One region of the Sporosarcina sp. SAFN-010 genome, then DNA from elsewhere that is predicted to be linked to it. Evidence: riboswitches for the same ligand, from Rfam matches in the RefSeq annotation. Region 1 holds a riboswitch; each other region holds the start of a gene.
The links. A riboswitch is a leader RNA that binds a small molecule or an ion and turns the genes downstream of it on or off. The one in region 1 is predicted to bind cyclic di-GMP.
Positions count from the first base shown of each region.

Region 2: it holds a riboswitch for cyclic di-GMP, as region 1 does, so the genes downstream of both, ACR65F_RS11910 (NPCBM/NEW2 domain-containing protein) here and ACR65F_RS04385 (anti-repressor SinI family protein) in region 1, are expected to answer to the same signal.
Region 3: it holds a riboswitch for cyclic di-GMP, as region 1 does, so the genes downstream of both, ACR65F_RS03200 (LuxR C-terminal-related transcriptional regulator) here and ACR65F_RS04385 (anti-repressor SinI family protein) in region 1, are expected to answer to the same signal.

Region 1 covers NZ_JBPFDS010000002.1:307,576-312,230, forward strand. The annotation lists gene ACR65F_RS04370 (mechanosensitive ion channel) at 1-1,015, opposite strand, end outside; gene ACR65F_RS04375 (hypothetical protein) at 1,187-1,453, opposite strand; gene ACR65F_RS04380 (helix-turn-helix domain-containing protein) at 2,117-2,452, shown strand; gene ACR65F_RS04385 (anti-repressor SinI family protein) at 2,744-2,899, opposite strand; cyclic di-GMP riboswitch class I at 2,920-3,005, opposite strand; gene ACR65F_RS04390 (hypothetical protein) at 3,281-4,264, opposite strand; gene ACR65F_RS04395 (sugar phosphate nucleotidyltransferase) at 4,281-4,655, opposite strand, start outside.
Region 2 covers NZ_JBPFDS010000010.1:2,738-7,392, forward strand. The annotation lists gene ACR65F_RS11910 (NPCBM/NEW2 domain-containing protein) at 1-3,374, opposite strand, end outside; cyclic di-GMP riboswitch class I at 3,514-3,597, opposite strand; gene ACR65F_RS11915 (general stress protein) at 3,888-4,325, shown strand; gene ACR65F_RS11920 (methyl-accepting chemotaxis protein) at 4,461-4,655, opposite strand, start outside.
Region 3 covers NZ_JBPFDS010000002.1:45,914-50,568, forward strand. The annotation lists gene sipW (signal peptidase I SipW) at 1-432, opposite strand, end outside; gene ACR65F_RS03185 (hypothetical protein) at 398-1,027, opposite strand; gene ACR65F_RS03190 (TasA family protein) at 1,192-1,788, opposite strand; gene ACR65F_RS03195 (hypothetical protein) at 1,778-2,008, opposite strand; cyclic di-GMP riboswitch class II at 2,400-2,482, shown strand; gene ACR65F_RS03200 (LuxR C-terminal-related transcriptional regulator) at 2,536-3,189, shown strand; gene ACR65F_RS03205 (S-layer homology domain-containing protein) at 4,522-4,655, shown strand, end outside.

The DNA.
Region 1 (4,655 bases):
ACTTCACACCCATCTTATTCGATAAGGAGTCTACGCCGAGATTGGCAAGTAACGTTTCCACAATCCCTTTAATCCATTTCGCCACATATACACCAACGAGAATCAATGCAATCGCAACGATGATTTTAGGAAGCATCACCATAATGTCATTCAACATGGCAATCGCAGGCTGGGAAATCCCTTCTAAGTCCAGTACTTCAAGTGCTGAAATGGTAACAGGAATCAAGATTAGTACGAACACGATGGTTCCGATCACTTTTGAAATACTTGTCCCTTTTACAGCAGATGAAACCTTCAATTTGTCCGCAACTTTATCTACACCGATTGATTCGAGCAACTTCGTCACAATCATGCGAACAATTTTAGCGATCAGGATACCTACTACAAAGATTAGTGCAGCACCAACGAGCTTAGGGATAAATGCGACAAATCCAGTTAATAAGTTCTCAAACGGACCACTTACTCCACTTAAACCAAGCGCATTCAATACCGCTGGGATAAACAGAAGTAAAATCAAATAGAATGCAACGTTCGCAGCCGTCGAAATCCACTGTGCTTTATCGACTGATTCTGCAGATCCGCCTACTTTAGAGACATATTTGTGTACATTCACTTTATGTCCTGCAGACAGAATCAGCTTTTTCACGAGGGTTGCAAGCACCCAAGCTAGCAGCAGGATAAGACCTGCTTTTAGAATTCCAAGTACCGCACCGCTTAGTCCTGCAAACACATCCAGGAATGGTGAAGAAATTGTGTTGAGGTTCATAATATTAAAGAAGATGAGGATGGTGAGTAGTAAAATACCGAAAAATACAATCTTGCCGGCAATTCGGTCAGCACTCCACTTTTGGTGTTGCATGTTTAAACGTTCATTCATGTGACCTTTTTTCATGGCTTTCACAACTGCCCCTTCGGCAACTTTAGCAATGATAAAACCAATGATAAGTACAATAATGCCGAGCAGTAGATCTGGTAGCCAGCTGAAAAGGTTTGAATAATACGGGTCTCGGAACATTAAGATCCTCCATTCTAGTAAATAGTCTAGTCATCTATTCCTACAAATGGAGATTGGTAAACCTGCTAAATATAAGTTTCCTTAATAGAAGCCAAGAGTTCATTCAAAATTGACCTATGCGGTTAATAAGCTAAGCATTAGAAAACCAGCTGACTGGTTGCGTCAGCTGGCTTATGTGTTGCGTTTAGATTCGTTCCATTCCGTGTGGGCTTTTTCATTATGATTACGTTCAGAGGACTTCTCTTCACTTTCCCTAAATACAGAAGGCGCATGCTCCCCTGTTTTTTCGCGTTCGTTTTCCAGAAACTCCTGGGTGAAATTCGAATCGGCAGGATCCGACAATGGTAACTCATCCGCAGGTCCTGCTGGTTTCCCTTGTTTCGGCACTTTGGGTTCCAAGTCTTCTTTGTTTGGATATTTCCCGTCTTTAATGGTCATTCCATACTCCCCCTCTTCAACTTAGTTAAGCTAACTACTCCAGTTATCTAATTATAATTCCCTATAATATATAAGTTCAAACACAAAAAACTGTATACTACCCCCCTCTCATTATCGTCCAGTTAAGCTAACGGCATACGGACCATCGCTTCACCTTTTATTTCAATTGCTTGTTACACATGCTACAAAATATTAACAGACTGCTTGTACAATTCCATAGTACTCCATCCTCCAAATATAGTAAGTTTTTTGGATTCATTTTAAGAAATGCTGAATTCGCAAGACCAATCTCCCATTGGTAATCTATGCTGCTCTCACCTACGTACTCTCGCCATACTACTCATCGAACGCTACACAGCCTTCTGTGAAATGTTCAAATTGACAGCAGGTGCATCTTCTTTGTATAGTAGTTTTAAACGATGTGCATCCCCTGTTCTTTAACAAGAACAGGGAATAATCACAGTTCACATGGTTTTTGTAAAGTCATAGCTTCGAATTGGTACTTTATAGTCATAACCATAAACAAATACCATAGACCCATTTCAATAGGTTTTTATACCATACTTCTTTATTTAATAAACCTGATTATTGCAAGTCCTGTACGTAAAATTCATGCGATGCTAGTGATAAAATTTAGTTTTTGCATAACTAAGGGTGATTATAATGTCTATCGGAAAGCGAATTCGCGAACTTCGGATGATAAAAGGATTGTCGTTAACTGAATTAGCAAATCGAGCTGGTGTAGCAAAATCCTATATCTCTTCAGTCGAGCGACAACTACAATTAAATCCTTCTATTCAATTTTTAAACAAAATAGCTGCAGTTCTAGATGTCAGTGTTGAGAAGTTAATTCTTGAAGATGAGGCTCAAGAAGAGGATTTGGACATTGAGTGGCTAGAGTTAGCCAAAGAGGCAATGGATTCTGGAATTAGCAAAGAGCAGTTCAAACAGTATTTGGAATTCCAAAAATGGCAGAAGTCTACCCACGATAATAACTAACGTCTATTATCGTGAGTCCCTTATGATTATTATCCTTATGGTGTGTGTCTAAAGTTAGAAGTAGCTGTTCTGTTAACGCAAGGGGAGCTGCAGTGATGTGAAATCTGATGGTTGCGTGCTGTAATCACAAGTAGCTTAGCAATCTGTAGTTTAGGTGTCCAACCATGTCAGTCCTGATTGTTCATAAGGATGAAATCCACAAAATGATTGCGAACTTTTTATTTTCAAGATCGATTTTACATTTCTGGACTTAACCTCTCTCTTTACGTAAACTAGCATTCCATAAGACTGCTAGTTTGCCTTTTCCTTTGGGAATCCATCATTCGTTTCCTTCAACTTCACATTTTTTAGGAACTCTCTTACTTCCTCCGGGGAGACACCTAGATTTTTTGCTTTCTTCATCAAGAACACCCATTCCCCATCCAACATCTCTCGATCGTTCTTCATCAGAAAATCCCCCTAATAGGATAGGTAGCTCAGCCGTCATAGCAACTTTCCCCTTAGACCTGAAGCTTTGCGTCCTTACTTTTAAGTAAGTTTGCCTTTTCTATGATTTGGTACTTATACCTAATTACCACTATCATATAGGAAAATTCAAAATGACAATATTGACGAATGTTAATGGGTAGGCACTTTTTTTCAAACAGTTCCATTAATACAGTTAATTAAGCACTTTATTTGTAGCGTTAAGTATAATCTCGGTTCCTTGTGTTACCTTCAGACATAGAGGTTAACTCAACCACTAGTATGTAAAAATCCACCCGCGATGGCAGGTGGTCGATTGAAGCTAATATCGCATAGATTCAAATGACAGTGTTAAGTTATTCTCTAATACTGATTATTTTGCCCTTTGTCGCTTAAAGATTTAGTCGCCACATTCATATCTAATTTATTGTATTCGGTTTTAGCTGTAAATAGCACAAGTGGATTCGAACCATTAATACGTTGCGCATCCCAAACCATTCCTTCAAATTTATTATATGAACCGTCTACTTTTATTATTTGTTTTGTTTTCTCGGTTAGTTGCACTTGCAATCCCGTGAAAAGGTTACCTGAACATTCGTTGGGGATTGTCATGGAACCTATTATTTGTATACCTAACACACAATCATCTATCGTCATATTTTCAAAGCGATTAGCATTAATCCAGCTATATGTGCCAGCTCCTGGATTCTCTGCTTTTAGTTGAATAGCTGTTTTAAATCCCACGATTGAGATATTTTCAAACTGGACGAAGCTAATATTGTGCCACTTTCCTTTAGCATATAATGAAAGCCCCGTGCCATTGTAGTTTTTACTTTTATTAATGATTGTCATATTTTCAACTCGCGTTTTATTTGTAGCATCATACTGATCCTGGCCTTTTAGAAATATAACTTCTGCTTGAAAGGTTGGATCCATTACTTGGATAGTCCCATTCCTAATGACCGCATCTTTTTCAACCGTCAACACTCGATAATTCCCTTTCACCACGATTACGGAATTACTTCCAAACTCTAGTTCTACCCCTTCCTTCACGGTAAAACCAGACTTTATTGTATATATTTTATTGGCTTTCAACTTCACTTTTTCTTTCTTTTGCGTTGCACAAAAATCAATAGCCGACTGAATTGCCTTTAAATAATCTTCTGTTTGACCATTCTCATTTGTTATAAAATCTTCTACAGCAACTGTGTCCTCCGGTAGGTTTAGGTTACTTCGCTCCACATTTGCTCTCCCCCACATCTCGTTGTTAAACATTAAATAAAGGATAACGGCACTGCTGATGACAATTATAGCTATCCATCTTATGCATACATCTTTAATCTCCATTTACTCATCTACTTTCCTAGCTCACAACAACGCTACAATGCTTCACCACCTCATCCCATTCCATGTATATGCGAAATATATCCTCTTCTATCAGCTTTGTCCCCGATTGAACTTCAATAAATTCTAAATCTGTAATTGCCTTTAAACCATGCTCAGCACCAATTGGGATATGAAGTACATCCCCGACATTTACAGAATAGAGTTCACCGTCAAGGGCAAATTCACCTTTCCCTTTAATGATGGTCCAAATTTCCCGACGATACCTATGGTTCTGATAGCTAATGTTTTTGTTGGCTTTTATGCAAATCCGCTTTGTCAAAACCTCTTCCCCGTCTTCCACCTTCGTATAGTCAAGGACACGATACCATCCCCAGCGTCTTTCTTCATACAT
Region 2 (4,655 bases), on a different contig from region 1:
AGCCCTCCAGAAATTGCTTTATCTTTTTGCAATGAACTCCAATCTGTTTGAACGGATTTAGCATTCATATCTGAGATATAGGCATAGTCACTTGTTACAGTAACCTTCGTCTTCTTTGATTCGATTAAATTCGCATTCTTCACTTCGTAAACAATTTCATAAGATCCTTTTTTCGTTACATCTACCATATTTGATTTAATCACTACATCTTTGGTAATGTTTTGACCGGAAAACGAAGTTGCGTTTACGTAATCCATTGGCTCAAACGCTTGATGTAATCTTAACGTAACTTGTTCTTCTACAGATAAGTTCGGTTGCTGTGAGTGAACTTCCACAGGTTTTAAAGGAGTTAACTTCCTGTCATACGCGACGATTTCATAAGTATAAGGAACACTCGTATCTACGTTTCTATCTATGAATGAAGTTCCTGTTGTATAGCCTACTACCTTGCCATTACGGAGGATTTCATATCCCATAGCAGCGCCCTTATTTGCTTCATCAATATCATAGGACAGGTTGATTTCTTTTTTATCTGGATTTGCAATTATTGAATGCGCAGTAACTTTTGCATCTTTTGAGAACCCATTACCTTCGTAATCTCGTCCTAAACTATGCATGTACTCTAACTTCACATCTGGTTTTGGTAAGTGTGCGACTTTCTCTTTCATCTTAGCGGTAGCTGTTACGTAACCCCAGTCTTCGAAAAATGCCGTTAGGTCCGTTTCGGTTGCTAAAGATAATCCCACAACTAATCGTTGCAAATTACTTCCTAATCCATTCATGACACCTTCAGGGTTTGTCCGAGCAATTCGGGAAGCCTTACCATAACTATCTTCGCCATAATAATATTGCACTTGCTCAAGTACCCCTAAGTAAGTCCAGAAACCATGTTGAACCGTTTCACCTGAAAACCTTTTGTACATGGAATTCCAATCTACACGGTCTTCTGTGCTGTTATTGAATTTCTTTCTCATAATTACTGAGTAGATGTTGTTCGTTATCTCAGTGTGTTCCATCGTGGAGTTATTAATGTTATGGCCCCATTCATGAAAATAAGCCCATCCATCATTTCCAGGTACACTAAATGGCTTCACGATTTGTTTAAAGAATCCATCATCTCTTCTAGGAGAATTCCCTCCGTTAAATCCTGTATATCCCCAATCCGACCAACCATAAGGCCCTTTGGTGAATACCCGTGATGTAAACTTTGCATTGAAATATTGGTTTCTTGGATCTGAATCATCCACGACAGCACCACTAATTTTTTGGTACTCGGTCCACATCATTTCCCATTCTTTCATCGTGTCTGATACGGTCTTCCCAGTTCCTTTTAATTCTTTAATTCCCTTTAGAGCGCCCGCAGCACTTGTAGAAATTGTATTATTTTCGGACACTAGTTCAGAGACGTTATACACAACATCATTCGGTTTTCCGTTTGCAAAGTCGTTGTCGTTCACACTGATTTTCTCTACATATTCTTCCAATTCTTTTTCATACGCTGCGGGATCTGTTATTCCATGATAGTAGACAGGGAATTTAGTTCCCCCAACTAGTCTTACTTTTGGAGCAAATGACTGTTCAGTTGGTAGCGCATTGTTTTCCACATATGCAACAGATGGCTTCATGTTATCGAATGCTGGAACGGTTATTCGATTCAATCCTTGTTTTAACGCATATCTTCTAATCCATCCATTTTTATCATCAGCTATTTGACCAAGAACTAGATTTGGCATGACGCCGTTTTCATCTGCTTCAACTGTAATTTGGATTGTCTCACCTGGCACTACGTATCTACCAAATGTATCTAGTGAGAACGAGGTTCTGGCAATTTGATGTTTGCTGGCTTCTGTACTTGAGTTCCCCCGCTGCGATGCAATCACGATTGATTCGTTAGAAACATGTACGTTGTTGAGTACGTCTTTTGCCATTGTTACGTATTGTTGTAACTGTTCTTTTAAAGGATGCTTCGCAACTTCTTTCTCCAATTGTTGAATTGCATCCATAGAAGCAAATTCCGGCTTTAACTCATTCATAAGACCATCTGTGAATAGATTGGCGACTTGCTCTTCTATCGGGTCCTGACTGTAGAAGGCTAGTTCCGATAACGTGGCCCAGTTTTGGTTAGATTTTTTAAATTTGAATTTTACGCGCTTAAATTCGGTTGGTGCAAATTTGACTTCAACTAATCCAGCAACCATATTATGCTGCCCTGTTGCTACAAGCTGATAGGTGTCTCCTTTGGATGTTTTGGAAGTATAAATTTCAACCTCTTCAGCAAACCCCTTTCGGTCAGAAGGTCTTGCCCCATACATAAGTCGATTTAACGTTACGCTATCTTTAAATTCGACTTCGACTTCGTTTGAAAAGTCATTGGTGTTACTTCTATTTGTTTCCCAGTACGTGTTAAGGTTGCCGTCAATTGCATTTTCAATAACGGCACTCGCATAATGCCCACCATTGTTGCGAATCCCTTTGATGTTTTGACGATCCATTCTAAAAAACTGAGAGTAGGCTTCATTTGAATAATGCAGGAATGGTTTAGTTACTGCTGTAGTAGATTCAATTTCCGCTTTGTTAATGAGAACTTTTGCATTCTCTATATCTTCTTTGAATTGAGGATAGAACGGATGCCCCTTTGCTTCAGCATCCAATCTCGTTAACGCATCCAGCGTTTTAAACTGATCACTAACTGAACTTAGCGATGCATCCGTGAATAGTGTTTCCATTTTGTCGGATACAGAATCTTCTTTGTAAAATTGAAACTCTGAAGCGCTTGCCCAGTCTTGGTTAGCTTTTGTGAATACAAATTTAACTCGCTTAAATTTCGTCGGGGCAAACTGGATTTCTACTACATCACCTGTTGAGCCGTTGTAACCTCCTGAAGAAACTAATGAGAAATCATTACCATCGGCTGATTGTGAACTATAGATTTCAAACTCTTGTGCAAAGCCTTTTCCTTTTGCACTGGATTGGCGCGCGGCATAGACAATTCTATTTAAGGTTGTGGATTCGTTAAGATCCACCACAACTTCGTTAGTAAATGAAGCACTATTCGGCTTATTTGTTTCCCAATGTGTCTTCAGTTCTCCGTCAATCGCATGATTAATAGGAGAGCCTGAGTAGTTCCCTCCATTGTTTGTGATCGATTTTATATTCGAGATAGGCATTTTGAATACTTCATCGTATGCAGGTAGACTCGCTTTTCCGTACAAGTCGAATTTTCGAACCGATGCAATACCGGTACTTTGGTTACTTTCTGCTACAGTAGGCATGACTAATCCTTCTTGCGGTTGTACATTTGCTAATACAGAAATTGGACTGCAGACTACGTTAAGAGCCAAGGCAGCTGCTGTTGCGAACGCAATCATCTTCATATACTTTTCCTCCTCATGAATATATTCCCTACTGAGCGCACAAAAAAAGCTACTCAAAAAGAGTAGCTTTGGATTATATAAAGTCAAAAAAACAAGTAGCAGTTAGTTAACTTTACTAAACAAAAAGTAGTGTGTACTCTTCGGCAACTGGCTGACATAGTGATACACCTTAGTCCCTATAGCTTTGCGTCCCTAAATTTCTTTAGGTTTGCCTATTCAGTTATTTTATAGTTTAAATACTATCATACCTTTGGTTCCACACCATGAACAAATAGCACTAGATTCAAGTTGCTTGTTTTCAGGTAATGTTGGAAGGGGGTTTTATATTAATATTGGTTTAACTTACATAAAAACCAAGTAACTTTCATTGAAAATTACTGAAAAACCAATTCCCGAGAGTTGCAAATTAGAAATACAATTCTAGAAAAGTAAAGTGTTAAAGTGAAATGTGTCTAAAGAAACTAAATAGGGGGTATAGAATTCATTGTTCAAGCAAACAGGAGGTAATTTACAATGAAGAATTACGATATTGAGGTATATGAAAACGAACAACAAGTGGTTGAAGTTGTTGAACGATTAAGAGAGAGAGGCTACAAAACCGAGGAAATTTCAGTGATTGCTAAAAATACAAAAAATCTGCCTGAATTCACACAGGAAGTAAAGCCGTCCACTAAAGATGGAGCCATCGCTGGGGCATTAACTGGTGGAACACTGGGGATAGCAGGCGTAATTGCAGGGATTTCGGCAGTAGTGGTTCCCGGACTTGGCGCCGTGTTAGCTGCTGGTCCTATTATTTCAACTATTGGCGGAGCAGTTGTAGGTGCTAGCTCGGGTGCTGGTGGATTAAAGCATGCACTTATGGAAATCGGAGTTCCTGATGAGGAATCCGAACGCTATTCAGAAGACGTTCAGGAAGGTAAGATCCTAGTATTTCTTCATCCCGAAAAGTGAAGACGAATTTACAATCTTATCTTTGTACCGCTCACAGTCAACACTTTTAAAAAGAAGGCAGCCAATTGAATGATTGGCTGCCTTCTTAATGTTTCAATTGATATATTCTGAAGTAACTTGGTGGCTATCCACGAGTTACACCGTGAATTTACCGATTTCACCTTTTAAATCTTCCGCTATATCGGATAGGTTCTTGGCAGCGGCAGCAACTTCTTCAACTGTAGCCGTTTGCTCTTCTGTCGTTGCTGCAATTTCTCCAGAGTGGCTTGCTAACTTTTCGTACAACGAGGAGATCTGCTCAATGGATTTCAGTAAATTCCCCATTACGTT
Region 3 (4,655 bases), 260 kb from region 1:
GTTAATGAGGTACCCAGCGTAAGGAACTGTAATACCTGTGTACTCTGCTACGACATTTTCAGATAGAACCGGATTCATGTCTTCTGCATTGTTGTTGTCGCCTTTTGTGCGGTAAAGTACAGAATCTCCACTTTTGATTACCTCTGTAATTCGGTGTGTAATTAAAATTCCATTTTCTTCCTGAAACGTGATGACATCGCCTTCCTTATATTTGGTCTTATCTGTTGCTTGTTTTACAGTAATAATTGATCCAGTTTTAATTCCAGGCTCCATTGAACCCGACAAAACTGTCTTAATTTGGTTACCCAAAAGCTGGGGTTCACCTCCAGATATCTTCGTGACACCCACCAGCGAGGCTATGCTAATTAATAGTATTATCAATATGCCTGTGATGAGACTATTTATCCATTTCATTACTTTCAGTTTTTTCATTTGTATTCCCCTCCGAATTCTTTGTATTTAATTTTTGTTCTACTGTATCACTCGTTTCTTCATCCTTTTTCTCAACTGGTTTTTCTTCTGATGCTTTATTTTCTGTGGAATTCTTATCATCTGGACTCTTTTCTTCTGATTTGTTTACTGAATTTCCCGTTCCGTCTGGCTTTATTTGATCCTCACTGTTAGGTGTCTGCGAATCCTTTTCTTCATCAGCACCTGAATCCACTTTGTCTTCTAATTCACTTGACTCCATATTTTCCGGATCGGTTACTTTTTCGTCTTCATGTACCTCATCCTTTTCCACTTCAGATTTATCCTCACTGCCCTTACAATCATCGTCGGCTCCTTCACTTGGCATTTCGTCATTTTCATTTTCCTCATCACATTCACTCTCTTCCGACTCTTCCTCCCATGTACCTGCAGTAATCACCTGTGAAACTTTCGATTGGTCGCCTAAATATGCAGACGTTTCAGACGACATGTAACTAATGCTGAAAATAGATAAATAGAAAATGGCTGTTATCTTTAAAAGCAGAAAAAGACCTTTATACGTTTCCCGGGCAGTACGTTTTCGGTTGTTTCTCAGCACTATCACTCCTTTATAATAGTAATAGGTAAACGGTCATTATATATATTCCTCAAAACACAAGGCACTATTATATGTTGAGAAATATACATAAGGGAGAGCATGGATGATCAATTGAAGTGAAAGAAGGGAGGAGAAATGCTCTCCTCCCTTGATATAGAAAGAATTTATTTTGAAGTGCCTGCTGTCTGTTGTGCATCAAATTTCCACTTTAATTCTAAGGATGCTTTTTGGTATGCATTTTGGTCTGCGCCATTATCATTAAATCTGAATTTCACATACATATTGTCCGTTGTACCAGCTTTGATACCGCTTTTCTCACCGCCCTGCCATCCAAAAAACTTCGGGGATTCATTTTTAACGGCATCCGCTGACATACTCTTCAATTCGTTCAATGTCTTACTTACAATGACATTGCTTTCCCCAAGAATGCTACCTTTATCTTCATTTTTAAGAAAATCCACCACAATATGATCGCCAAAACCTGCAACTGATTCAGTGTAGTCAGTCGTTAGAAAAATTTTAGAAATATCCAGACTCCCCGTATTTTCTAACTTAAATGTACGATTCATCCAATCACCAGGTTTAATATTATCAACCTTGATAATTTCCACAGGATTGAGTGTTAAATCCAATGTCCCTGCAGCAAATGTGTTAGTAGATGTTTCTACATCGTTAAAATAAGCATATGTTCCTCCACCAATCATACTAATAGCCAACACTCCAGTTGCAACACCCATACCTAATTTCGCTTTAATACCCATTTTTTTGTTCCCCCTCAGATTTGTTTTTAAATTTGTCATTACGTTTACTAACTTGGACAATACTTTTTTTAAGTATCGTTTCGAAGTCTTGACCATTTTCGATGTCATTACTTCTTCTTTTTGTGTAGGCTCCGAAACTCTTCCTATCAAGATGTTTCTTGTTTCTGGAAATGTCTTGTAAGATTAGTTCTTTCTTAGCCGCTGCAAACAACTTGATCATTCCTCACACCTTCAGTTTCGCTCATAGCGATGTACCTTCAATGATGTACTTTAATTAATGATTCTTATTTATGAAAGCCCCCCTTATTCTGCAACCAACCGCTATGATATTGGAACTAGCTTTAGTATAAACACAGGGAAATTAATTCTCGTCCCTCTAAGGTGTAATATTTAAAATGTTCACACACCACTTAAGGATAATTCCAATGGTATTATTTAGTGCCATTCACTTTTACATTTCTGATGGTAGAATATTTTTATTGGTTGGTTTGTAGCATCTAAAAGAGACAAAACGACTAAACAAGAAATAATCTTACAAAAAAGGTTCTTTATCTCCCTTAAAAATCGACAGTCTTTTCAGAAATCATCATGTATACTATTAGTATGTAATTACTAAATTGGAGACTATGAACTACATCCTCTATCTGGGCACCTTGGATGTATGGAGTCAGTGGTGCAACCGGCCTCATATCATTTGTACGTATTATATGAGACACACTCTTTAGTGAGTGAGGAGGCTATATATTGATGAAAATAGTATTAGTGGATGATCAAACACTCATTCGCAAAGGGCTGATCTCGTTTTTATCACTGCAGGATATGATGGAGGTGTCCGGAGAAGCCAGAAACAAGCAAGAAGCACTTTCTCTGATTCAAAGAGAAAATCCGGATTTGGTGATTGTTGCATTCCACTTAGGAGAAGAATGGGGATTAGAAGTGATAACCGAAGCGAGAAAGCGAGGGGCTACCTGCAAATTCGTCATCCTGATCTATTCAAAGGACCCGATGTCTTTCCAATACGCAACAGTCATGGATGTAGAAGGTTATATATCACTGGAAGCACACCCCGAAGAACTCATATATGCACTTCAAATGATTCAAAGAGGAAGAAAATATTATGACCCGGACATAATAGATCAATTGATACAGTCACAGAACAGCCCACATATGGATAACAGCCATGTAAATCTTCTTACCTCGAAGGAAAAAGAGATCTTACAAAAACTCGGTCAGGGATTTTCGAATAAACAAATAGCCGAGAACCTATACATCACCGAAAACACAGTGAAAAAGCATGTAAGCCAGGTCTTATCAAAATTGGATCTTGGTGATCGGACACAAGCAGCGCTCTATGCGAATGTAACAGGATTGGTGCAATATAAGCATGAAGTGCTGGTATGATCATCCCAAAACTCAGATACTCAGACGGGCCCCCTTGCCATGGCAAGGGGGCCCGTCTGGTTTGTATATTTTGTCACATTGCTCTTTTAGTAATGATTCAACTCCCTGAAAGCTCATCATTTCCTTCTTTAACACCACTTTCAAAATTTCATATGCAGCAGTATCTAGCAGTCCATAGGAACAATATCCTTATACATCACGCGTGTTGATTAAACATAATTATACAGCTCCAACATGACAGATTTTCTTTAGACGTTTCATTGGTAAAGCTCTCGTGCAATTTAATTCTTGCACGTTCTTCATGAAAAGGCGCCCGAGGTAAGTATGTTTTTCCTACCATAACTATCGTTTAGTCAATGGAAAGAAGCGTTTTTGACTTCTTTAGTTTACGAAGTGCAGCGCGGCTCAATTTACCCACAATTATTTAAGAAACACGCTTAATGATTGCATAATCAAGCTGTTTCAAATGCTTTGAAAGAGACAAATAATAGACGAGAAATAAGCCAACACTGGCACCTAAATTAGCTGAGTACCTTAATTTGCTGCGTTTGGTACGAGATAGGAAATGAGCACAGAATTCGTGCATTTAATGGCTGTTTCCACGTATTCGAATTCATTTAAAATCGCTTGTAGTTCATCTTAATAATGAAAATTTCGAATCTGTTTTTGAAGCGTGGCATTCTTGTTCATGAAAAATAGAAGATGAAGGTTTAGAAGACTTACTATCATCATTATCATTAGAAGAGCGCGAGTTAATGTTTCTCTTATAATCTGATTGTATATCACAGTCAATATGTGCCTAGCATTTTGGAATTTCAGTTGTGAGAGTAAAAAAAACGGAAAGTGCGGTTGCTTAAAAAGCTTAGAAAACAGCTGATAAAAAGTAAGGATTAACAAGCTATCATTCAATAGGATGTAAGTAGCTGCTATTCGGCTACATTCAAACATACATTAACCTGAATGATTGATTGTTTGACAAAAAAGGTTGAACCTTTACCCAAATGCTTTCTAATCCAATTAACTTTTGTGAAACTAAGGGAAACTTTACTCCTGAGACCTATCGTTTCCTTAATGGAGAGATGCTCGATAAACTTATAGATAAAATTATCATAAGCGATGTTCATATGTCTGCAGTCGTTGATTATTTGAAATTTGCAGTGCTGGTATAAAAAAGGGAAAGTGCGGTTATTTGTAACCTTCAAAACTGACTCAATGCTACTCGATTATAAGAAGAATAAAGTAGTCCTAAAGATCTATTTAACCTGGATATAATAGTAAATACAATAAAATTATGGTATACTGAATTCACAAAAAATAAAGAGGAGCGATGTAATGAAACGATTAGTAACCGCAGTTTTATCACTTACACTCGCAGTTGGTTTAACTGCGACTCCAGCTTATGCAGCTGCAAAAACCGACTTCACAGATGTCCCCAAGTCCAATCAATTTCATGATGAAATTCAATA